One region of the Streptomyces kaniharaensis genome, then DNA from elsewhere that is predicted to be linked to it. Evidence: riboswitches for the same ligand, from Rfam matches in the RefSeq annotation. Region 1 holds a riboswitch; each other region holds the start of a gene.

Region 1 (7,045 bases):
GTGTCCGCCCCCTTATGGGAGGAGCTCTTCATGAGCACCGGTACGGCTTTGGCGGTTGACCCCCTTGTGGTCACCTGTACGCTCGCTCCTCGCTTCGAAGCCGTCAGAACAGCGCGCGACTTCGCCAGAACCGCTCTTCAGCGCTGGGGCCTGATGGAGTTGTTCGACGATGTCGCGCTGGTGGCGTCGGAGCTGGTGACCAACGCCCTGCGGCATGCGATCGGCGCACGGCCCGACCCGTCGGGCGGCGCCCTGGGCGAGTACGACTTTCCCACACACGCGAGCGCGGACGGCCGGCTACCGATCCGAATAAGCCTCGTGCACCGTGCGCCCCAGATCGTCTGCGCGGTCAGCGACCCGAGCAGCATCGGCCCGGTCGCCCGGGAGGCCGACTTCGTGGCCGAATCGGGCCGCGGGCTGCACCTGGTGGACTCGTTCAGCCGCTCCTGGGGCTGGCACCCGCTGGGCGGCGGCAAGGTGGTCTGGGCACTGTTCGAGGCCGAACCGGAGGCGGCGATCCCCGAACTCGGCGGCCGGCACCGGCGTTCCGCCTAGCACCGGGCGAGCGCATCCGCGCGGAGGGAGACCCCGGGAGGCCCCCTGGGCCCGGCGGCCCGGCACTCCTCTGCGACCCTGGCACTCCCCGGTGGGCATTCCTCAGCCCCGGCTCACCCCCGAAAGGCCGGCCCCGAGGACCGGGCCCGAAAGCCCGAAAGACAAAGGCCGTCGCGGTGTCGGCACCCACGACGGCCCCCCGATGGCGGAGCGAAGGCCGGTCAGACGGCCAGGTGGTCGAACTCCCCGTCCTTGACCCCCAGCAGCATGGCGGCGATCTCGGCCCGGGTGTAGATGAGCGCCGGACCGTCCGGGAAGCGCGAGTTGCGCATCGCCACGTCGCCCCCCGGCAGGGCGGCGAACTCGACGCAGTTCCCCTGGGAGTTGCTGTGCAGGCTCTTCTGCCAGACCACTCCCGTCAGATCGGCTGCGGCCATCCCGTTGTACGCGCCGTGCTCGCCATACGAACCGTACGAGCCGTGCGTGTCCTGCGAGTCGTGCATAGAAGTCTCCCGAAGAGCCCCGGAGTTGCGGTCCAGCGCGGCGCCCCCGGCAGCCGCCGAACAAACGGGCCGGCCCCGTACCAGCCCGGCACAACGCCTCACTTGACGCGATGATAGCTGCTGTGCACGTGCATCAGCACGAGACATTGCAGGTGCACGAGGCCTTTCAATACCCGGCCCGAACTCTTCACGGACCCTTCCCCGACGACACGTAAAGGGACATAGCAGACTGAATCGGCAGGCTCCCGATGACCCGCCGTGAGCGGCTCCCCGCTGAATGTTGATCTTCGAGAGCCGGGAGTCGCACTCTCGTGACGCTCCGTCAGTTCAGCCTCGGACTGTGAGACATCTCACGCGCCGCCGGTGCAACGCAACCCCTCGCCGGGTACGTCTTCAGGAGATACCGGTGGGCGCGCGGGGGTTGGGGCAGGTATGCCCGGAATGCAGTGAATCATCCCGTGCGTACGGCCCCCTCGCCCGGCGCGCACACCACGCTCGCGCGAAACCGGCACGGCAGCCGACTGCAGCCCTGACGGGCCGATGTCCTACGATCTCCGCCATGAGCACCGCAGCCATTCCGGGCGCGCCATTGCCCGTCCGCACTCCAGGCTCCCGTGCGCGGGGGCGCCATCGCCGCCCCGAGCGCCCTGAGATCCCGGCCGGTTCCCCGGCCCTGGTGCTCGCCGTACCCGCGACCGCGGGGCCCGAGTCCCGCTCGGTCGTCGAGGAGCTGCTGTCGATCGTCCGCAGTGAGCAGAACGGCGTGCAGACCGCGGCGGGTTACCTCCCCGGCGACGCGGACGAGGACGAGGGCGGCCACGAGCACACCGTCGCCGAGCTGCTGGCCGAGGCCGCCGAGGCCGGCCTGCCCGCGCCGATCCTGGTACCGCTGGTACCCGGCCCGCACGGCTTCCTGACCGAGCTTCACGCGCTCGCCGCCGAGGCCGGCGCCCAGGTCACCGATGCGCTGGGCCCGCACCCGCCTGCTCGCCGAGGCCGTCCACGTGCGCCTGTCCGAGGCCGGGCTGGCCCGCGCCGACCGTGCCCGGCTGTTCGCCATCGCGACCGCCGCGGACGGCGTCGTGCTGACCACCGTCGGCGGCGAGGACGCCGCCGCCGCGGCCGGGATCACCGGCGTGCTGCTGGCCGCCCGGCTGGCCGTCCCGGTCGTCGCCGCCGCGCTCGACGTGCCCGGCTCGGTGGCCGCGGCCGTCGCGCACCTCAAGGAGACCGGCTCGGAGCGTCCCGCGCTGGCCCCGCTGGTGATCGGCCCAGAGGCGGACGCCGAGCTGCTCGCCGCGGCCGCCGAGGAGACCGGCTGCCCGTCCGCCGCGCCGCTGGGCGCATACCCGACGGTGGGCCAGCTGATCGCGTCCACGTACCTCGCCGCGCTGCCGGCCCCGTCGCCCGAGGCGCTGGCCGCGCTGGCGGAGGCCGAGGCGGCGGCTGCCGCCGAGGCCGAGGCGGCCGCTGAGGCCGAGGCGGCCGCTGAGGCCGCTCAGGGCGCCGAGGAGACTGCCGGCGAGTAGCAGGCCCACGCACAGCCCGAAAGGGCCCGGAACGGTGGCGTTCCGGGCCCTTTCGGCTTGCGGCGTACGGGAGTTAAGAGCTTAATGCGCTAGATGTCCGTTCTGTCGATGTTTGCCCATGGATGTTCTTCGACAACGGGAGCGGGCGAATCGCCGCCGCGACGCCTCCCGGGCGCGCACGCCGGAGCGCGACTCGACGCGCCGTCACCCATCTCCTGAAGCACAGACAGTTGTGCGCATCCACAGGCAGATTCCCGAAAGACGATCATTTCCGATCATGATGAGCGGCAGTTTTGGCACTTCCCACCAATCGGTGATGCGCGTCACAGCTATTTGCAGTTTGAACTTAAGTCTGCTTAACGTGCTCCCCGTTCGTGACCACACGGACCCAGTTCATCCGCAACGCCGAGTCCTGCCGTCGGGTGCACTGGCAGCGCGAAAACGCACCACGGCAGGAGCGGGGGACCCACAGGTAAGTCGCCCCGGACCATTCCTCGGAACGGTCCAGGGCTAGGGGTGAAGCCGCGCCCACGCGCGGCCGGGCAACTCCGGCCCGAATCCGACAGCTCACCTCGCAGGCGTGGGAGAGGACCGCGTCTTCATGCTGCCCACCAACGGCACTCGCCTGTCCAACCGCGCCCGCCGCGCGATCGCCGCCCTCGGCGTCGCAGGCATCGGTCTCACGATCCCCTGCCTCACCTCCGGCACCGCCTCCGCCGCCACCGTCGCCACCTGGGACAAGGTCGCCCAGTGCGAGAGCAGCGGCAACTGGAGCATCAACACCGGCAACGGCTTCTACGGCGGCCTGCAGTTCACCAACAGCACCTGGGCCGCGTTCGGTGGCACCTCGTTCGCCCCGCGCGCCGACCTGGCCACCAAGGACCAGCAGATCGCGATCGCCGAGAAGGTGCTCGCCGTGCAGGGCCCCGGCGCCTGGCCGGTGTGCTCCATCCAGGCCGGCCTGACCAAGGGCGGCGCCCCGGCCGCCGTCAACACCTCCGCCGCCGCCGCCAAGCCGGCCGCGCAGACCCCCGCCCCGGCCGCCAAGCCGGCCGCCGCCCCGGCCAAGGCCCAGACCCCGGCTCAGGCCCCCGCCCAGGCCCAGGCGTCCGCCGACGCGGCCAAGGGCACCGGGTCGCAGAGCTGGCAGGGCAAGAGCCAGAGCGCCCAGGCCCAGGACTACACCGTCGTCGCCGGCGACTGGCTGTCCGCGATCGCCGACAAGCACCACGTCCAGGGCGGCTGGCAGAAGCTCTACGACCTCAACCGCAGCACCATGACCGAGGGCGCGGACCGCATCTACCCGGGCCAGCGTCTGCACCTCGCCGACTCCGCCCAGAGCTCCACGGACGGCCACGCCGGCCAGAGCTTCAACTGGTTCAACCGCTCCTCGCAGTCCGGCCAGACCGCCACTGCCACCGCCGCCAAGCCGGCCGCGCAGGTCCAGACCATCGCCGCGAAGTCCGCCGCCCCCACCCAGGCGCAGGTGCAGGCCGCGGCTCCGGCCGCCGCCGGCAGCATGGCCGCCGCGGTCGCCTTCGCCGAGTCGAAGGTCGGCCAGGCCTACGTCTACGGCGGCACCGGCAACGGTGGTTGGGACTGCTCCGGCCTGACCCAGGCCGCGCTGCGCGCCGCGGGCGTCAACATCCCGCGCGTCGCCGCCGACCAGGCCGCCGCCAGCACCCACGTCTCGCTGGACAGCCTGCAGCCGGGTGACCTGCTGTTCTGGTCCAACAACGGCAAGGACTCCGGCGTCTACCACGTCGCGATCTACGTCGGCGGCGGCAAGTACGTCGAGGCCGCCAACCCGAGCGCGGGCGTGCGGATGCAGACCATCGCCAACTTCGCGCCGGACTTCGCCGGCCGCGTCTGAGGACAGTCGGCGGGAGCCGTGGTCACGGGCGAGGTGACCGGCGACGGTGACGGGTCACCGGTCGCCAGGGACGGCTAACAGATGACAGCGAACAGCTGACAGATAACAGATGTTGAAATCTGTTATCTGTCAGCTGTCGTCTGCTAGCGGTCGCCCCGGGGAGAGGGCTGGTCGCTCCTCCCCGGGGCTTCGGCCTATCCGCGTGGTCAAACCTCCGCCCGACGGGCATGCTGCTGCTCTGCACCCGAGGAGGAGTCACCATGGCCCTGGTCACCGTCACGCTCGACGCGAACCTCGCGATCGACGCGATGATGCTCTCCGGTACCAAGAACCCGCAGGACGCCGTCGAACTGGTCCTGCGCGACTACCTGGCCCGCGGCCGCCGTACCGAGGCCCGTACCGGCGACGCCGCCGACAGCCAGCGGCTCACCGCCGACCGCCCGCCGGTCCAGGAGGGCTGAGCCGGCAACCCGACCGGACACGGCGAAGGGCCTGGAGAGCAACCGGCGGTTTCTAGTGGTCGTTGCAACACGTGGTCGGTTGTCTAGGCCGCGAGGAGTTTAGCCAGACGCTCGGCTGGGGTTTCCCAGCCGAGCGTTTTGCGTGGGCGGCGGTTGAGCTGGTCGGCGACGGCGGCCAGGTGCTCGGGCGTGTGGACCGACAGGTCGGTGCCCTTGGGGAAGTACTGCCGCAGCAGGCCGTTCGTGTTCTCGTTGGAGCCGCGCTGCCAGGGACTGGCCGGGTCGCAGAAGTAGACCGGGATGTCGGTGGCCAGGCTGAACTCCGCGTGCCTGGCCATCTCGCTGCCCTGGTCCCAGGTCAGGGACCGCTTCAGCTGGACCGGGAGTGTCCGGGCGGTGGCCACTAGGGCGTCGCGGACGGTCTCGGCGGTGTGGTCGCCGGGCAGGTGCAGCAGCATCACGTAGCGGGTCGAACGCTCGACCAGGGTGCCGATCGCGGACTTGTGCTCCTTGCCGAGGATCAGATCGCCCTCCCAGTGGCCGGGGACGGCCCAGTCCTCGGCCTCGGCGGGGCGCTCGCTGATCATGACCATCGGGTCGGTGAAGCGGGAACGCCGGCAGTTGGCCTGCCGCTGGGGCCTGCGGCGGGCCCGGCCTGAGCGCAGGGCACCGGCGAGCTCGCGCCGCAGCTCGCCGCGGCCCTGGACGTAGAGCGCCTGGTAGACGGTCTCGTGGACCACGTGCATCTCCGGCCGGTCGGGGAACTGTCGACGTAGAGCGTGGCAGATCTGCTCCGGGCTCCACTGCTCGTCCAGCATCGCCTGGACGGCGGCGTGCAGCTCGGGGTTCTCGGTGATCTTGCGGGCCTTGGGGCGGGGTCGGCGAGCGTCCGCCCTGGCCTGGGCGGCGTGCGGACGGTAGTGCCACTGCCCGCGAGTGCCCTCGGTGCGGTTGCGGCGGATCTCCCGGCTGATGGTGGACGGACTGCGGCCCAGCTCCGCGGCGATGGCCCGCACGGTGGCCTTCTCCCGCAGCCGGTCGGCGATGTGGATCCGCTCGTCCTCGCTCAGATACCGGGAGACACCGGAAGGCGGCACCACCATGCGAATCGGTGGTGCCGCCTTCTGCCGCTGCTCGGCTCCGCGGCCGTGACGCCACTTCTGGCCGGTCCGGCGGGCGATGCCGACGATCCGGCACGCCTCGGTGTTCGTGTAGCCCTGCTGCATGAGCCGGGAGTATGCCTCCCGTTCCCGGCGCAGCTTCACAGGCCCCTGGGCCGTCCGGTCCTTGCGGATCTCGAAGTCCAATGCATCCCCTGAACTGGGGTGTTGCAACGACTCCTAGAACCCAAGACCGCTCCCCAGGCCCTTCGAACAGCCCGCGTCAACCCGCGGCACCGACGACGGCCCGCGCTCAGCGAGCGCACGCCCCCGTGGACCCGCGCATGACCAGCTCCGGCTGGAACATGAACTCCCCGCGCTGGGCGGCGTTCCCGCCGACCTCCTCCAGCAGCGCGTCCACCGCCGCCGTCGCCATCGCCTCGACCGGCTGGCGGATCGTGGTCAACGGCGGCTCGGTGAAGGCGATCAGCGGCGAGTCGTCGAAGCCGACCACCGACACGTCGTGCGGCACCGACAGCCCGCGCTGGCGCACCGCCCGGATCGCGCCGAGCGCCATCATGTCGCTGCCGCACACGATAGCCGTGCACCCCTTGTCCAGCAGCGCGCCGGCCGCCGCGTGCCCGCCCTCCACGCTGAACAGCGTGTGGTGGACGAGGTCCTCGGCCTCCTCCTCCGTCCGCCCGAGGACGGACTGCATGGCCGCCGTGAAGCCCTCGATCTTGCGCAGCACCGGCACGTACCGCTTCTGCCCGACCGCCAGCCCGATCCGCTCGTGCCCGAGCTCGGCCAGGTGCTGGACGGCCATCCACATCGCGGCTCGGTCGTCCGGCGAGATGAACGGCGCGGAGATCCGCTCGCTGTAGCCGTTGATCAGGACGAACGGCACCCCGCGCCCGGCCAGCCGGGCGTACCGGTCGTGGTCGGCGGTGGTGTCGGCGTGCAGCCCGGAGACGAAGACGATGCCCGCCACTCCCCGGTCGACCAGCATCTCCACCAGTTCGTC
Region 2 (7,045 bases), 4.1 Mb from region 1:
CAGTCGGCGACGCCTTCCGAGAGCCAGAGCGGCGTCCAGGCGCGGGTGTCGGCCCGGGTCGCGACGTGGGTGGCCTCGTGGGTGACGACGGCCTGCCGGCCGAAGTCGCTGAGCCGCCCGTACGTCTCGGGGTTGATCAGCACCCGGTCCGCCGGGGCGTGCCGGGGTGCACCGGGGGCGGCCACGGTGACCGCCGCCATGCCCGTCCAGCCGGCCGGGTCGGCCTCCAGCAGGCGGGCGAACTGCGCTTCGGTGGCGGGCAGTTCGAGCAGCAGGCGGCCTGCCCAGCCGGCGCCCCAGACCGCGCTGACCGCGGGGGCGGCCCGGTCGCCGACCGCGAGCAGGCCGGCCGGGTCGGGACCGTCGGCCAGGCCCAGCACCAGGCAGTGCGCGCCCTGCGCGGACCGACCGGTGCCGAGGTCCCAGAGCGCCGGGGGCCCGCTCGCGCTCTCCTCCCGTTCGACCCGCCAGCCGTCGCCGGCCCGTGCCAGCGCGAGGCGGCGCGGGTACACCGTGGGGTATTCGTCGTACCCGGCGACCCGGACGGCCAGGTCGGCCGCGACGGTCAGCCGGTCCGGACCGCCGTCCGCGGCGAGCAGCAGATTGCGGTAGCCGGCCTCGGCGAGCGGCAGCCCGGACGCGCCGGGCAGGGCCCGTGCCCGTTCGTCCAGCAGCGCCGCCACCTCGGCGCGCCCTTCCGCCGCCGCGCGGCCCCGGGCGGGCGCCGCGGGGGCGGCGGGCGGCAGGGACAGCTGGACCAGCCCGCCGGCCGCGAGCAGCAGCGCGCCGCGGCGGGAGAGGACGCAGGACCGTATCGCGGCCGGGGTCGGGCTCAGAGCCGGACCACCCCGGCGACCGGCATCGCGTTGACGCTCTCGTAGCGGACCTTGGCGCCCGGGTAGGGGGCGTGCACGATCACCCCGCCGCCGGCGTACATGCCGACGTGGTGCATGTCCCGGTAGAAGATCACGAGGTCTCCCGGTCGCGCTTCGGAGAGGCTGACCCGCTGGCCGGCGTATGCCTGGGCCTGCGAGGTGCGCGGCAGGGTCACTCCCGCCTGCCGCCAGCTGTAGTACATCAGACCGGAGCAGTCGAACGTGCGGGGCCCGGCGGATCCGTAGACGTACGGGGATCCGATCATCCTCACGGCGGCCGCCAGCGCCGCCGCGCCGCGGTCGGAGGCCGGCGGGACGGTGCCGAGGTCCAGCCGGTCGGTGCCCCGGGTGGCGCGCTGCTCGGCCTCGTGGGCGTCCTGCGCGGCCATCCGGGTCCGCTCGGTGGCACCCAGGCCGTTGAGCAGCTTCTGGGCCTTGGCGAGCCGCTGCTGGATCTGCTCCTTGCTGTCGGCGAGCGAGCGCCGGGCCTGGTCGAGCTCGGCGAGCTTGCCGGTGGTCTCGGCGCGGCGCTGGTCGAGCCGGCGCTGGCGGGTGACCAGCTCGTGCAGCGTGTCGTTCTGCCGCTCGGCGGCCTGGTCGAGGGTGCGGGCCCGGGTGAGGTACCCGTCCGGGTCGGTGGCGAGCATCAGCTGGACGGCCCGGGTCATGCCGCCGCCGCGGTACTCGGCGCCGGCCACCGTGGCGAGGTCGCCGCGCAGCTGGTTGAGCTGGTCCTGGGCGACGGCCATCTCGCCCTGGAGGATGGTGGTCTCGCCCTGGAGCCGCTGCTGGGCCTCCTGGGCGGCGTTGTACTTCTCCGACGCCTGCTCGGCCTCGTTGTACAGCTGCTCGACCTGCGCCTTGACGTCGCCGCGGTTCGGCGCGTCCGGCACGGGGGCGCCGTGGGCGCTGCCGCCGGCGGTGACGCCGAGGGCGGTGGTGGCGGCCGCGGTCAGTACCAGCGCACGGGCGAGCAGTTGGGAACGGCGGTGCACGGGCATGACGGCGGCGGCTCCAAATCCTGCGGCACGGCCCCGCCGCCGCACCGGAGCGGGCGGCCTGGAAGCGGGAGTCCGGTGGCAGACGTTAGCGAGTCCGGGCAACCGAGTCCAAACCCTTCCCAACCCGAATATTTGACATCTAATCGGACATCAGTCCGAGTCCGGGGAAAAGCCGCAGGCCCGGCCTTCCGTGGTGGAAGACCGGGCCTGCGAGGGCCTGAAGGGGGATCAGACGCGCACGATGGCGGAGAGCGGCATGTTCGAGACCGCCTCGTAGCGGACGTAGGCGCCCGGCTTCGGCGCGTGCAGCACCTGGCCGTTGCCGGCGTAGATGCCGACGTGGTGGGCGTCGCTGAAGAAGATCAGGAGGTCGCCGGGCTGGGCCTGGGAGAGGTCCGTACCGATCCGGGTGCCGGCGTGGGCCTGCTCCTGCGAGGTGCGCGGCAGCGACACGCCGGCCTGGTCGAACGCCCAGACCATCAGGCCGGAGCAGTCGAAGGAGTTCGGGCCGGTGTCGCCCCAGCCGTACGGGCTGCCGACCTTGCTGGCGGCGTAGGACAGCGCGGCGGCACCGTGCGAGCTGCCGGGGGCCGGCTTGGCGACCGGCGAGGAGCTCGGCGAGGAGCTCGGCTGCGAGCCCAGGCCGGTGCGGGTGCTGTCGCGGGAGGCGCGGTCGGCGGCCTGCTGGGCGGCCTTGGCGGCGTCCGCCTTGGCCTTCGCGTCGGCGGCGGCCTTCTCCTCGGCCGCGCGGAGCGCCTGGCGCTCCTGCTCGGTCAGGGTGTTGAGCAGGTCCTGGGCGGCCCTGAGCTTGCCCTGGACCTCCTCCTTGGCGGTCTTGAGCTGCTGCGTGGTGGTGTCCAGCTCGGCGAGCTTGGCCTGGGCCTCGTTGCGGTCCTGGTCGAGCTTGCGCTGCTGCTCCTGGAGCTCCTTCAGCTGACCCTTCTGGGTGCTGCCGGCCTGGTTCAGGGCGTCGGCCTGGCTGAGGAAGTTGTCCGGGCTGGCGGAGAACATCAGCTGGACGGTCGGGGATATGCCCCCGTTGCGGTACTGCTCGCCGGCGATCTCGGCGAGTCCGCCCTGCAGGTCGGTCACCTGCGCCTGCTGGCGCGCCACCTGGTCCTGCAGGCTGCCGACCTGCTTCTGCAGCTCCTGCTGCTTGGCCTGGGCGGCGTTGAACTTCTCCGTCGCGACCTCGGCCTGCTCGTTGAGCTGGTCGACCTGCTCCTTGACCTGGTCCTTGGTCGGCGCCGGGTCGGCGTGGGCACCGGACTGCGCGGAGAGGGCGACGGTTGCAGCGGCGACACCGGTCAGGATGGACACACGGGTGCGGCTGGCGGGCTTGGGACGACGATGGGACGCCACGAAGGCGGGCTCCTTCTTCCTAGGTCCGCCTACCGGGTGAGCTGACGGGTTCGGGCCGGAAGCATGCCCTACGACGCCTCACAGCCGTTCCACCGGCCGACCTGGCGCCGATTCACCCCGGAGGAACGTGGTTCCCCGGCTCCGTTCCACAGCTCCCCCGACCACTGGGCTCCCCGTCGGACAGGCGCTTCGACCTGCCCCGCTGCTTCACGAACTCGACGGAAACCACCGCCGCCACCCTGGCTGGGTGATCGACAGTGCGGTGGTTCGGGGCACGACCCTAGTAACTGAACCGTGATCCGTTCAAATCCTTGTCAGAAAAAAAGCGGTAGAGGAACCAAGTTCATTTGTGAAGATGACCGATGGTGATCGCCGCCGTACGCAAAGCTGATCACCGATCACCAATTGGGGTACGGCGCGAACAGAAGCGAACGCGCCACCCCGTGCAGAGGTGGCGCGGATCACAGGGGCGACGACTCCTCGGTGTCGGGCCGTCAGACCCGGCGGATGGTGTTGATCGGCATCGCGTCGGCCTTCATCACCTTGACCACGTCACCGGTGTGCGGCGCGTGCACCACCATGCCGTTGCCGATGTACATCCCGACGTGGTGCCGGTCGCTGCCGTAGATGACGAGGTCGCCCGGCTGGGCCTGGTCCAGCGAGGGCACCCGGGTGCCGACGTCGCCCTGCTCCTGCGAGGTGCGCGGCAGCGAGACGCCGGCCTTCCCGTACGCCCAGACCATCAGGCCCGAGCAGTCGAAGGTGTTCTCCCCGGTGGCGCCCCACACGTACGGCGAGCCCTGCTTGCTCATCGCCTTGGCGACGGCCACGGCCGCGTACCCGCTCGCCGGCGGCAGGTTGCTGAGGTCGACCCGGTCGCTGCCGCGCGAGGCGCGGTCGTCCTGCGCCTGCTGGGCGCGCAGCGCGGCGCGCTCGGAGGCGCTGAGCGAGTTCAGCAGGTCCTGCGCCGCCTTGAGCTTCTGGTTGACGTCCGCCTTGGCCTGGTTCAGGTCCTTGGTGGTGGCGTCGAGCGAGGCGAGCACCGCGGCGGCCTCGGCCTTCTCCTGGTCCAGCCGGCGCTGCTGGTCCAGCAGGCCCTTGAGCGCCTCGGCCTCGCTGGTGCTGGCCTGCTGCACGCTGGAGGCCTTGTCCAGGTAGCCGGCCGGGTCGGAGGAGAGCATCAGCTGCACGGACGGGTCGATGCCGCCGGTGCGGTACTGCTCGCCCGCCACGCCCGCGAGGCCGGCCTGAAGCTGGGTCATCTGCTCCTGGCCGCGGGCCACCTGGTCCTGCAGCTGGTCGGCCTGCTTGCGCAGCTGGTCGGCCCGCTCCTTGGCGCCGTTGAACTTCTCCGCCGCCTGCTCCTGCTCCTGCTGGAGCTGGTCGATCTGCGCCTTGACGTCCGACTTGTTCGGCTGCGGCGCGGCGTGCGCGGCCACCTGGGCGGAGAGGGCGACCGCGGTCGCAGCGGCAGCGGTGAGCACGGAGACCCGCGCGCGGCTCGGCTGCTTGGGACGGCGGTGGGAGGCCAAGGGACGGGCTCCTTCTTCCATCGGCCTCACCCGATCGAGTGAGAATCCGGAAAATAGGTTTGACGCCAGACCCTAGTGAAGATCTAAGCGTTCCGCCACTCCCTCGAAGGCGTGAACTCACACCTTCAGAGTGACTTCACCAGATCCCCCCATCCCCCCGAAAAGGGTTCTGACCAGGCATCATCCCGATCCGAAGGGGGTCACCCCCGGTCAGGGCCGGGCCAGCCGATTCAGCAGCAGCACCGAGGCGACGGGGCGCGCGCCGGCCTTCCGCACGCCCTCCGCCACCTCCCGGTCGGTGGAGACCACCACCACCGGGCGGCCCTGCGGCTCGGCCCGCACCAGGCGGCGGATCAGCTCGTCCGCCGTCTCGCCGGTCCGGCTGAACCGTACCCGAACCCCGCGCGGCGGCGCCATGATGACCGGCACGTCCAGGTCCTGCCCGTCGAACACACAGGTGACCTCCGCCTGCGTGCGCTGGGCCAGCATCGCCAGCCCGCCCAGCAGCCGGATCCGCTGCTGCTCCAGCGGCAGCGTCGGATAGCCGGTCTTGGTCACGTTGTAGCCGTCCACCACCAGGTGCACCTGCGGGATCGCCAGCAGCTGGTCCAGCAGCGCCGGATCGTCCTCCGCCAGCCCGCGCCGGGCCACGTCGTGCGGCGAGGCCGCACCCGGCACCACCGCCTCCACCAGGTCCGCCGGGCGGATCTGCGACACCGGCAGCGCCAGCTCCCGCTGGAGCCCCTGCGCCGACTGCAGCACGGTGTCCAGCAGCAGCCGCAGCCGCATGTCCTCGACGCTGCGCCCCTCGCGAGCCGACCGGCGGCCCTGCTCGGCGGCGTTCTCCAGCTCGGAGACCCGGTGCCGCAGCCGCCGCGCCTCGCTCTCGGCGGCGCTGCGCTCGGCCGCCGCCTGCGCCCGCAGCGTCTCCAGCTCCCCGGCCAGCCGGCGGGTCTCGGCCTGCGCCCGGCGGGTGTCGCTCTCCAGCGACCGCATCTTCCGGCGCAGCGCGTCGGCCTCCCGGCGGACGTCCTCCGACTCGGCCCGCTGCCGGTCCAGGTCCGCCCGCGCGGCCGCACGCACCTCGGTCAGCTCGGCCTGGAGCTTCTCCGCCAGCCGGGCCGCCTCCGCCGCCGCGCCCTCGGCGTCGGCCCGCTCGGCCTCCTCGCCGGCCTCGGCGACCAGCCGGCTCCAGCCCGCCGACCGCACCAGGTAGGCGGCGGCCGCGACGTCCATCGGATCGGCGGCGCCGGGGACGCTGCCCGACTCCAGCGCCTTCACCAGGTCCGGCTGCCCGAGCCGCAGCCGTTCCGCTATCCGCACCCGGAAGGCCGGCTCCGACTCCAGCGCCGCGGCCAGCGCGGTGGCCGCGTACTTGGCGCGCCGCACAGGGGTGAACTTCGCGTACTGACGGAGGCTCTGCGGCAGCTCGCCCGGAGGCATTCCGCCGAGCGCGTCCGCCGCCAGGCCGACCACGCGCCGGCGTACTCCCTCGGGCAGCGGCCGGTCGAGCTTCTCGACCGGGCGGCCCGCCGCCTCCTCGGCCCCGGAGCCGGCCTCGGCGGCCTCGACGGCCTCGGACGAGGTGGCCCCGACGACGGTCTCCGCCGCCTCAGCGGCCGGCGCCCGCCCGCCCGCAGCGGGCTGGCGCCCCTGCGGCCCGGTGGGCTCCCTCGCTGCGTCCACCACGTCCTCGGCTCCGATCCTGGTCCAACGCGCACGGCCCCGCGGCCGCCGCCGCTGTCGTCACGCTCCGTGCGTCCTGTCTGTATTGTCCCGTGCGGCGGACGCCCGCGCCGCGCGCCGTCCACCGCACCGGCGGGGCATCAGCCCTGTTCGGCCGCGGCCTCAGCGCCCTCTGCCTCAGCGCCCTCTGCCCCCGGGCGGGCGACCAGCTCGACCTGGTCCACCGCGTTGCACCAGCGGCAGCGCACCGACTCGATCGTCTCGTTCAGGACCTCGGTCTCCTCGACCTTGGACTCGCCGGCCAGGTCGAAGTGCAGGAACTCGGTCACCCGCGCGGTGCGGGTCACGTCGAAGCGGGTGAGGTTGCCGCACAGGGTGCAGCGCCAGCGCGTCTCGGCGGTCAGGGCGGGGACGGTCATCGGGGTCCTCTCGGGTGGTCCCTGGATGGGCTGGGCGCTCCCCCGGGGCCCCGGCGTCGGCGGCGGGAGGCGGGAATGCCCGGCCCAAGCCTATTGCCTGGGGCAACCATCACGGCCACCGGTTCGCGGGATCCGGAGCGGGAGTCGGGCTCTAGTCCACCTGCCGTACA
Region 3 (7,045 bases), 2.8 Mb from region 1:
CGGCCTGGTGCTGTTCGCGCTCGGCCGGGCCCAGGCCTGGCAGGCGCTGGGCGGCGGGCTGGTGGTCGCCGGGGCTTCGACGGTGCTGGGCGGTGCGCTCGGCTTCCTGTTCGGAGTGCCGCGGGTGCGCGGCGGCTCCGGCGAGCCGCAGGGCTCGTACGCGCCGAACACCAACCTGGAGCAGGTGTCGGACTGGCTGACCAAGGTGCTGCTCGGGGTCGGGCTGACCCAGCTCGGCTCGCTCGGCGAGCGGCTGCACGAGCTCGGGACGGCGCTGGCGCCCGTGCTGGGCGGGGAGGACGCGGCGGTGCCGTTCTCGGCGGCACTGGTGCTGTACTTCCTGGTCCTCGGCTTCCTGGCGGGCTGGCTGGTGACGAGGCTCGCGTTGCCGCAGGCGCTGACCGACGCGGACCACGCGCTGGACCTCTTCCTGGCCGGGCAGGACCGCGACCGGCGCGGCGACAAGGTCGGCGCGGACGACCTACGGGTGCGCGCGATGCAACAGCTCGGGCTGCTGGGCGGCAGCGCCGACCACCCGGCCATGCTGGCCGGGCAGCTGCCGCCCTCGTCGTCGTCCGCGCCGTCGGGACCGGAGAGCGTGGTGGCCGAGGTGCGGTCGACCGCGCGCCGCTCGGCACTCACCGCCGAGCAGGTGCGGGACCTGTACGCGGACGGGTCGCAGGGCCGGCGGATCCAGGCGCTCGCGCTGATGCAGGGCGATCCGGCACTGGCGGACCTGCCGAGCGTGCTGGACGCGATCGAGCATCCGCGTTCGGGCTTCGAGCAGTACCACGCGCTGCTGGCCGCCCGCGGGCTGCTCTCCCGGCTGCCCGCCGCCCAGGCGCAGCGACTGCGGGACGCGGTGGCGGGGCAGTTGGTGCTGCCGGACGGGATTCCGTACGGCTCGGACCGGAGTTGGCTGGCGGAGAAGATCCTCTCCCGGCTGGAGGCGACGCCGTTCCTTCCGCAGCAGCAACAAGAACCCGCCGTTCCGGCTCCGGGTCAGAAATCCTAGACCGTGAAGCGCAGTTCGGGCTGATCCCAGCGGGTCTTGGCCCGCACGGGGATGGTGTCGGGGCACGCGGCCCGACGGCGGCGGTCCGCGGCCCGCAGTAGCAGGACGCGACGGGTGCGGCCGTCCTCGGCCCGGGGGAACCGGCGGATCTCGCTGGCGATGCGGTGCTCCCCGAGCGCATACCGCAGGGAGTCGAGGTGGCCGCAGCCGCGGCCGTGGCCGTCGTGCAGCGGGTGGACGCGCACCTCGCCGTCCGCGGCGGTCACCCGGACCAGCTCCACCAGGGCCTCCAACTGCCGCCGCGGGCCGAAGCGTTCGGGATAGGCGAAGAGCAGGTAGCCGCTCAGGGTGAGGGCGAACGCCCCGTCCGCGAACGGCAGCCGGGGCAACGCGGCGGCCACGTACTGCTCGGGGTGGGCGGCCGAGTCGGCGGTGTACAGCCGACGGGCGCGGTCCCAGCTGCGCAGGTAGCGGTCGTACGGGCGGCGCCGGGCGGGCGGGTACAACTCGGGGCGGGCGGCCATCGCGGAGGCCATCACCGCCCGGGCGGCCCGTGCTTGGGCGGCGACCTCGGACGGAGGCAGGGCGTAGGCCGGGTCGGCGGCGATCACGTGGCAGCCGAGCGTGCGGGCCTCGGCGGGCAGCCCGGCCGCGCCGCCCGGGCAGTCGAGCACCGGGCCGGGCAGGGCGGCGAGCGCGGCGCGGGTGAGGCCGAAGAGCCCGCAGTACTCGTCCAGCGGGCGGGAGGTGACCAGGAGGCCCGGTTCCACGGCGAGGGTGTCGTCGGCCACCTGGCCATCCGAACACGGGCCGGCCCCGCCCGCATCCGGACCGGGTCCGGAGCAGGGGCGGGGCCGTCGCCGTACGCCGGGTTCAGCGGCCGAGCAGGCCCTGGGCGGCCGCCCGGTTGACGTTGGTCAGGCCGCGGACCAGCTGCGCACCGAGCAGGACGATCAGCAGGCCGGCCACCGACAACGCGGCGATCTGCCCGGTGCCCTGGATGTAGTAGACGTGCTCCACGTTCCCGCTGTCCCAGTAGTCGAACACGCGGTAGCCGGGCCAGGAGACGTACGTCGGGAAGACCCAGTGGTACAGCGGGTAGAGCAGCATCGCCCAACCGAGCAGCTGGAACACGACGGTCAGCACGAAGCCGAGCACCGCCCACGGGAACATCAGCACCTGGTACAGCACGGCCTTCCACCCGGCCGCGTCCGCCATCCGCGCGGTGATCGCACCCCAGGTGCCCGGCCGGACCTGCCGCACCGGCGCGGGGCCGGGCACGTCCAGGGCCAGCATGCTCCGGACACGGGCCCGCTCCAGCCGGCCGAAGCCGCGGGCGGCGGCCGTCAGCCCGGCCAGCACGGGCAGGCCGAGCACGGTGACGAAGGTGCCGAGGCCCAGCGAGAAGAGCGTGATCGCGACGGAGAAGCCGACGACCGCCACCGGCAGGCCCGTGAGCACATAGCCGACCTCGCGGTAGTGGTGCGCGGAGAACGGCGCCCGCCAGAACGGCGGCGGCTCCTCCGACCGGCGGACCCGGGCGGTGCTGAGGCCGTCGCCGTGGCCGCCGAGGACGTCCTGCGCGAGGTCCTGCATGGTTCGGCTGCTGCTCATGTACCCGGCCCCTGTCTGGTGTCCGTTCCCAGTTGCTGACTTCTTCAGTCTCGTCGGGCAGCGGGTCGGGCAGTATCCGGAGGCCTGGCGGATCGGGGGTGGGGTTAACCCCCTCCCGGGATCGACGGCCCAACCGGGGTCGACTACCTCCCGGGCTCAACGACCCGTCTGCGGCCACTCGTCGGCGAGCAGCGAGTACAGGTACGAGTCGGACCAGACGCCGTCCTTGAGGAGGTCGTGCCGGATCCGCCCCTCCAGCCGGAATCCCCGCTTGGTGAGCACCCTGGCGGAGGCCGCGTTGTCGACGTCCACCCGGGCGGCCAGCCGGTGCACGCCGAGGGAGCCGAAGGCGAGGTCGCACAGCAGCGCGACGATCTCGCCCGCGTAGCCGAGACCCCAGACGTCGCGGCACAGCACGTACCCGAGGGTGGCGGACCGGTACGCGCCGAGGGTGAGGGAGGCGTGGGCGACCGGGGCGGCGTCCGCCGGATCGTCGGCGTCGGCGCGCCGGATGACGGCGAGCCGGTAGGTGTCCCGCTCCTCCGCCATGGCCTCCTCCAGGTAGAGGGCGATCTGGTCCGCGCAGGTCTCGCGGTCGCGCGGTCCGAAGGGGAGGTACCGGGTGACCTCCGGGTCGCCGAACAGCGCGTGCAGCGCGTCCACGTCGCCCGGGGTGTGGTGGTACTCGCGGATGGCCAGCCTGGGGCCGACGAGTCGTACGGGGACCATGGTTGCCGACCCTACCCCCGGCCAGCGGTTACCGTTCGGGCTATGAACGACGACGACCTGCGGCTCGCCCCGCGCACCAAGGCCGCCGACCTGCTCGCCTGGGCGGCGGCGGAGGGCCGCACCCCGGTGGCCGAGGCGCCGCTGCGCGCGGTGCTGGCGCTGCTGGAGCTGGGCGAGGGCAGGATGCACGACGGCTGGCCCGAGCTGACCTCCGACGCGGTGGAGCACCTCCTGTACGAGCGGCTCTACCTGTACGTCCAGCCCGCCCCGGACGAGGACCCGCTGGCGTACGGCGCGGCCGTGCGCCTGCTGATCGACCACCAGCGCGCGGCCAAGCGGCTCAACGCCAAGCGCCAGCAGCGGCTGCACGCCGAGGCCGAGTGGCAGGGCGAGGTCGCGGCGGGGCTGCTGCGCCGGGCCGACCTGGTGACCTGGCCCCGGCTGTACGCGCTGCTGCTGCACGCGCACGGGGTGGACGTCGCGGACGAGGCGGCGGTGCGGGACTGGCTGGCCGGTTTCCGGGAGCTGGCGGAGGAGGAACGGCTGGCCGCGTTCGCCGCGCTGGTGCCGGCCGGGTGGCTGGACGACCCGGACGAGCAGGGCTGGGGCCCGGCCCGGGTGCTCTCGGTCGGCATGGCCACGGACGGCGCGCGGCTGCTGCTGGAGCAGGGCCTGATGCGGCGCAGCTACCGCAACCTGGCCGAGCTGACCGCGCTGGGTCGGCCGATGCCGGACGAACTGGCCGGTGACTTTGGGGAGTTCGAGGAGGCGGCGGCGGAGGAGGCGCTCGCGCTGTACGGCGAGTGGACGGTGCCCGGGCTGCCGCGGTTGCTGGTGGCGGAGTTCCCGGAGCTCGCGCCCGAGCCGGGGCAGGCGGAGATCGACGCGTACCTGGCGCAGCTCCCGGAGGGGCCCGCGGAGGAGTGACGCGAGCAGGCCCCGGCCTGGTGGCCGGGGCCTCTCGGGATGCGTCAGGGCCTCTTGCGGTGTGTCAGGGGGTGCGTCAGGGGTTGAGGCCGTGCTGCTGGAGCCAGGTCTCCGGGTCGACCGGGGCGCCGCCGCCCGGGCGGACCTCCAGGTGCAGGTGCGGGCCGGTGACGTTGCCGGTGGCGCCGACCTTGCCGATCTGCTGGCCGGAGGCGACCTGGCCGGTGCCCTTGATGATCGAGGAGAGGTGGCAGTACCAGATCTCGGTGCCGTCGGGCAGCGTCTCGACGATCCGGTAGCCGTACGAACCGGCCCAGCCGGCCGAGGTGATGGTGCCCTGGCCGACCGCGAGGACCGCGGTGCCGGTGTCGGCGGCGAAGTCCAGGCCGGTGTGCAGGTGGGCCCAGTAGCGGGCGCTCTGGCCGTAATGGGCGGAGAGGTTGTAGTCGCGCACCGGCAGGGTGAGGGCGGCGGCCTTGGCCTTCTCGGCCTTGTCGGCCTCCTCGGCGGCGGCCTTCCTGGCCTCGGCCCCCTTGGCGGCGGCCTTGGCCTCCGCCTCCTGCGCGGCCTGCACGCGGGCGCTCTCCTCGGCGGCGGTGCGCTGGCTGTCGGCCTGCTGCTGGATGCGGGCGGCGAGCGCGAGGCCGGGGTCGGCGGAGAGGCCGACCGGGGTCTCGTCCGGGGCCTCGATGGCGGGCGCGGCGGCCGGGGTGGCGGAGGTGAAGCCGGTGGCGCCCAGGGTGGCGGCGACGGCGGTGACGCCGAGCAGCGGGGCGGTGCCGCGGGTCTGACGCGGCATCCGGTGCCGGTTGACCTCGGCCTCCGGGCCGGCGAACTCGCTTTCGGCCGGGCGGGGTTGATCCAGGAGCTGGGTACCGGCTGCGGGGCCGGCGGGGTGTGCCGGGGTGTGCGTCGACGCCACGGAGGCGCGCTCCTTTCCTTCCTTCGCGCCTACCGGGTTAGCTGACGGGTTCGGAGCAGGAAGGTCTCCTACGGCCGGGCCGGAGCCCTGCCGATTCACCCCAGGGAAGGTGGTTCCCCGGCTCCCTGGCCTGCCCGGAGGCCGGCCGGCGGGATTAGGCGACGGCGCACGGTGCCGTCTGGATACGGCGTTGACGACCGCGCTGCGTTATCAAACGTTAATCCTAGGAGCCCCTGATTCCAAGCCATCCGCCAGGGACGGCCGGTGACAGCTCGGGCGGCTTGCACTCTATGGCCGATTTGCCGCCCTTGACCACCCCTGACACCACTAGTGTGATCGGACGTCAACGAACGAACCGCCATCTGAGTACTTCTACTCATGTGCGGCCGGCCGGACCGCCACCATCCTGACGCCATGAACGCACCGATGCAGTCACACACCACGGCCGCGTACTACGTCCAGGCCGTGCTCTCCTTCGCCCTGTCCGGCACCGCCCTCGCCGTCGGAATCGCCTACCTGCCGGTCGGGGCCTGGACCCGGGCATTCCTCGCGCTCGGCCTGCTCTACACCGTCACCTCCTCGTTCACGCTCGCCAAGGTGATCCGCGACCGGCAGGAGTCCAACGAGATCGTCACCCGGGTGGACCAGGCCCGGCTGGAGAAGCTGCTCAGCGAGCACGACCCGTTCAAGGTCGAGGGGGCCTGAGGGCGGTCGGGGGCCTGAGGGCGCTCGAGGAGAGGCCTTGACGGCTAAGGCTATTAGCCTTAGCTTTATGGCTATCGGCAGCAACGCCGATGCCCCGCAGCAGCGGACCGAGGAGGCCCACCATGAACGGCACCCCCGCCCCGAGCACCCAGTTCCTCGACGTCCCCGGCGGCCGACTGGCCTTCGACGACACCCGGCAGGGCGACGGCGCCCCCGTCGTCCTGCTCCCGGGGATGCTCGACACCCGGGCCGCGTACCGGCACCTCCGCCCCCTGCTCACCGCCGCCGGCCGTCGCGTCATCACCATGGACCTGCGCGGCTTCGGCGAGTCCTCGATCGTCTGGGACGACTACACCCCGGCCGCCATCGCCACCGACGTCCTCGCACTGCTCGACCACCTCGGCATCGAGCGCGCCGTTCTGGTCGGCAGCTCGTACACCGGCGCGACCGTCGTCAAGGTCGCGGGAGACGCCCCCGAGCGGGTCGCCGGGATCGTCCTGCTCGACTCCTTCGTCGAGAACCCCCCGCAGAACGCCCTCATGCGCGGCGTCGTCCGCGTCATGGGCACCATGCTCGTCCACTGGCCCGCCTTCTGGGGCTTCTACCAGCGCAAGCTCGCCTACCCGGGCGCCAGGCCCGCCGACTTCGACGCATACGTGAACGGGCTGGTCGCCGCGATGCGCACCCCGGGCAGGAAGACCGCCACCCGCGGCCACGTCAGCGGCGACGCCGCGCCGGTCGGCTGGACGGCCGCCGTGCGGTGCCCGGCGCTGGTCGTCATGGGGAGCAAGGACCCCGACTTCCCGAAGCCGGAGGCCGTCGCCGACCGGCAGGCCGCGGCGCTCAACGCCCGGAAGGTGATGATCGAGGGATCGGGGCACTACCCGATGGCCGACAACCCGCGGGCCACCGCCGACGCCCTGCTGGCCTTCCTCGCCGAAACCGCCTGATCGCCGGCCGCCGCCACACCTCACGGAGAGACCGAACCATGCCCCGAGTCGGACTGACGCCCGAGCAGGTCGTCGACCACGCCCTCGCCCTCATCGACGAGCAGGGCCCCGACGGACTCACCCTCGCCGCCGTCGCCGCCCGGGCGGGCGTCGCCACCCCCTCGCTGTACAAGCACGTCAGCG

What was found. A riboswitch is a leader RNA that binds a small molecule or an ion and turns the genes downstream of it on or off. The one in region 1 is predicted to bind cyclic di-AMP.
Region 2: linked by a shared signal. The riboswitch ahead of F7Q99_RS06210 (NlpC/P60 family protein) and the one ahead of F7Q99_RS43230 (transglycosylase family protein) in region 1 are both predicted to bind cyclic di-AMP.
Region 3: linked by a shared signal. The riboswitch ahead of F7Q99_RS11720 (M23 family metallopeptidase) and the one ahead of F7Q99_RS43230 (transglycosylase family protein) in region 1 are both predicted to bind cyclic di-AMP.

What each region holds. Positions count from the first base shown of each region.
Region 1 is NZ_WBOF01000001.1:5,420,970-5,428,014, reverse strand. It holds gene F7Q99_RS24265 (ATP-binding protein) at 31-555, shown strand; gene F7Q99_RS24260 (DUF397 domain-containing protein) at 777-1,058, opposite strand; partial or broken gene F7Q99_RS24255 (hypothetical protein) at 1,618-2,482, shown strand; cyclic di-AMP (ydaO/yuaA leader) riboswitch at 3,020-3,181, shown strand; gene F7Q99_RS43230 (transglycosylase family protein) at 3,168-4,460, shown strand; gene F7Q99_RS24245 (hypothetical protein) at 4,721-4,921, shown strand; gene F7Q99_RS24240 (IS30 family transposase) at 5,005-6,147, opposite strand; gene F7Q99_RS24235 (LacI family DNA-binding transcriptional regulator) at 6,335-7,045, opposite strand, start outside.
Region 2 is NZ_WBOF01000001.1:1,357,590-1,364,634, forward strand. It holds gene F7Q99_RS06200 (hypothetical protein) at 1-683, opposite strand, end outside; gene F7Q99_RS06205 (C40 family peptidase) at 833-1,876, opposite strand; gene F7Q99_RS06210 (NlpC/P60 family protein) at 2,105-3,238, opposite strand; cyclic di-AMP (ydaO/yuaA leader) riboswitch at 3,249-3,402, opposite strand; gene F7Q99_RS06215 (C40 family peptidase) at 3,733-4,770, opposite strand; gene F7Q99_RS06220 (NYN domain-containing protein) at 4,981-6,270, opposite strand; gene F7Q99_RS06225 (hypothetical protein) at 6,597-6,875, opposite strand.
Region 3 is NZ_WBOF01000001.1:2,572,825-2,579,869, forward strand. It holds gene F7Q99_RS11695 (hypothetical protein) at 1-1,015, shown strand, start outside; gene F7Q99_RS11700 (hypothetical protein) at 1,012-1,806, opposite strand; gene F7Q99_RS11705 (sensor domain-containing protein) at 1,889-2,629, opposite strand; gene F7Q99_RS11710 (GNAT family N-acetyltransferase) at 2,786-3,358, opposite strand; gene F7Q99_RS11715 (hypothetical protein) at 3,401-4,285, shown strand; gene F7Q99_RS11720 (M23 family metallopeptidase) at 4,362-5,207, opposite strand; cyclic di-AMP (ydaO/yuaA leader) riboswitch at 5,220-5,378, opposite strand; gene F7Q99_RS11725 (YiaA/YiaB family inner membrane protein) at 5,622-5,912, shown strand; gene F7Q99_RS11730 (alpha/beta fold hydrolase) at 6,035-6,862, shown strand; gene F7Q99_RS11735 (TetR/AcrR family transcriptional regulator) at 6,901-7,045, shown strand, end outside.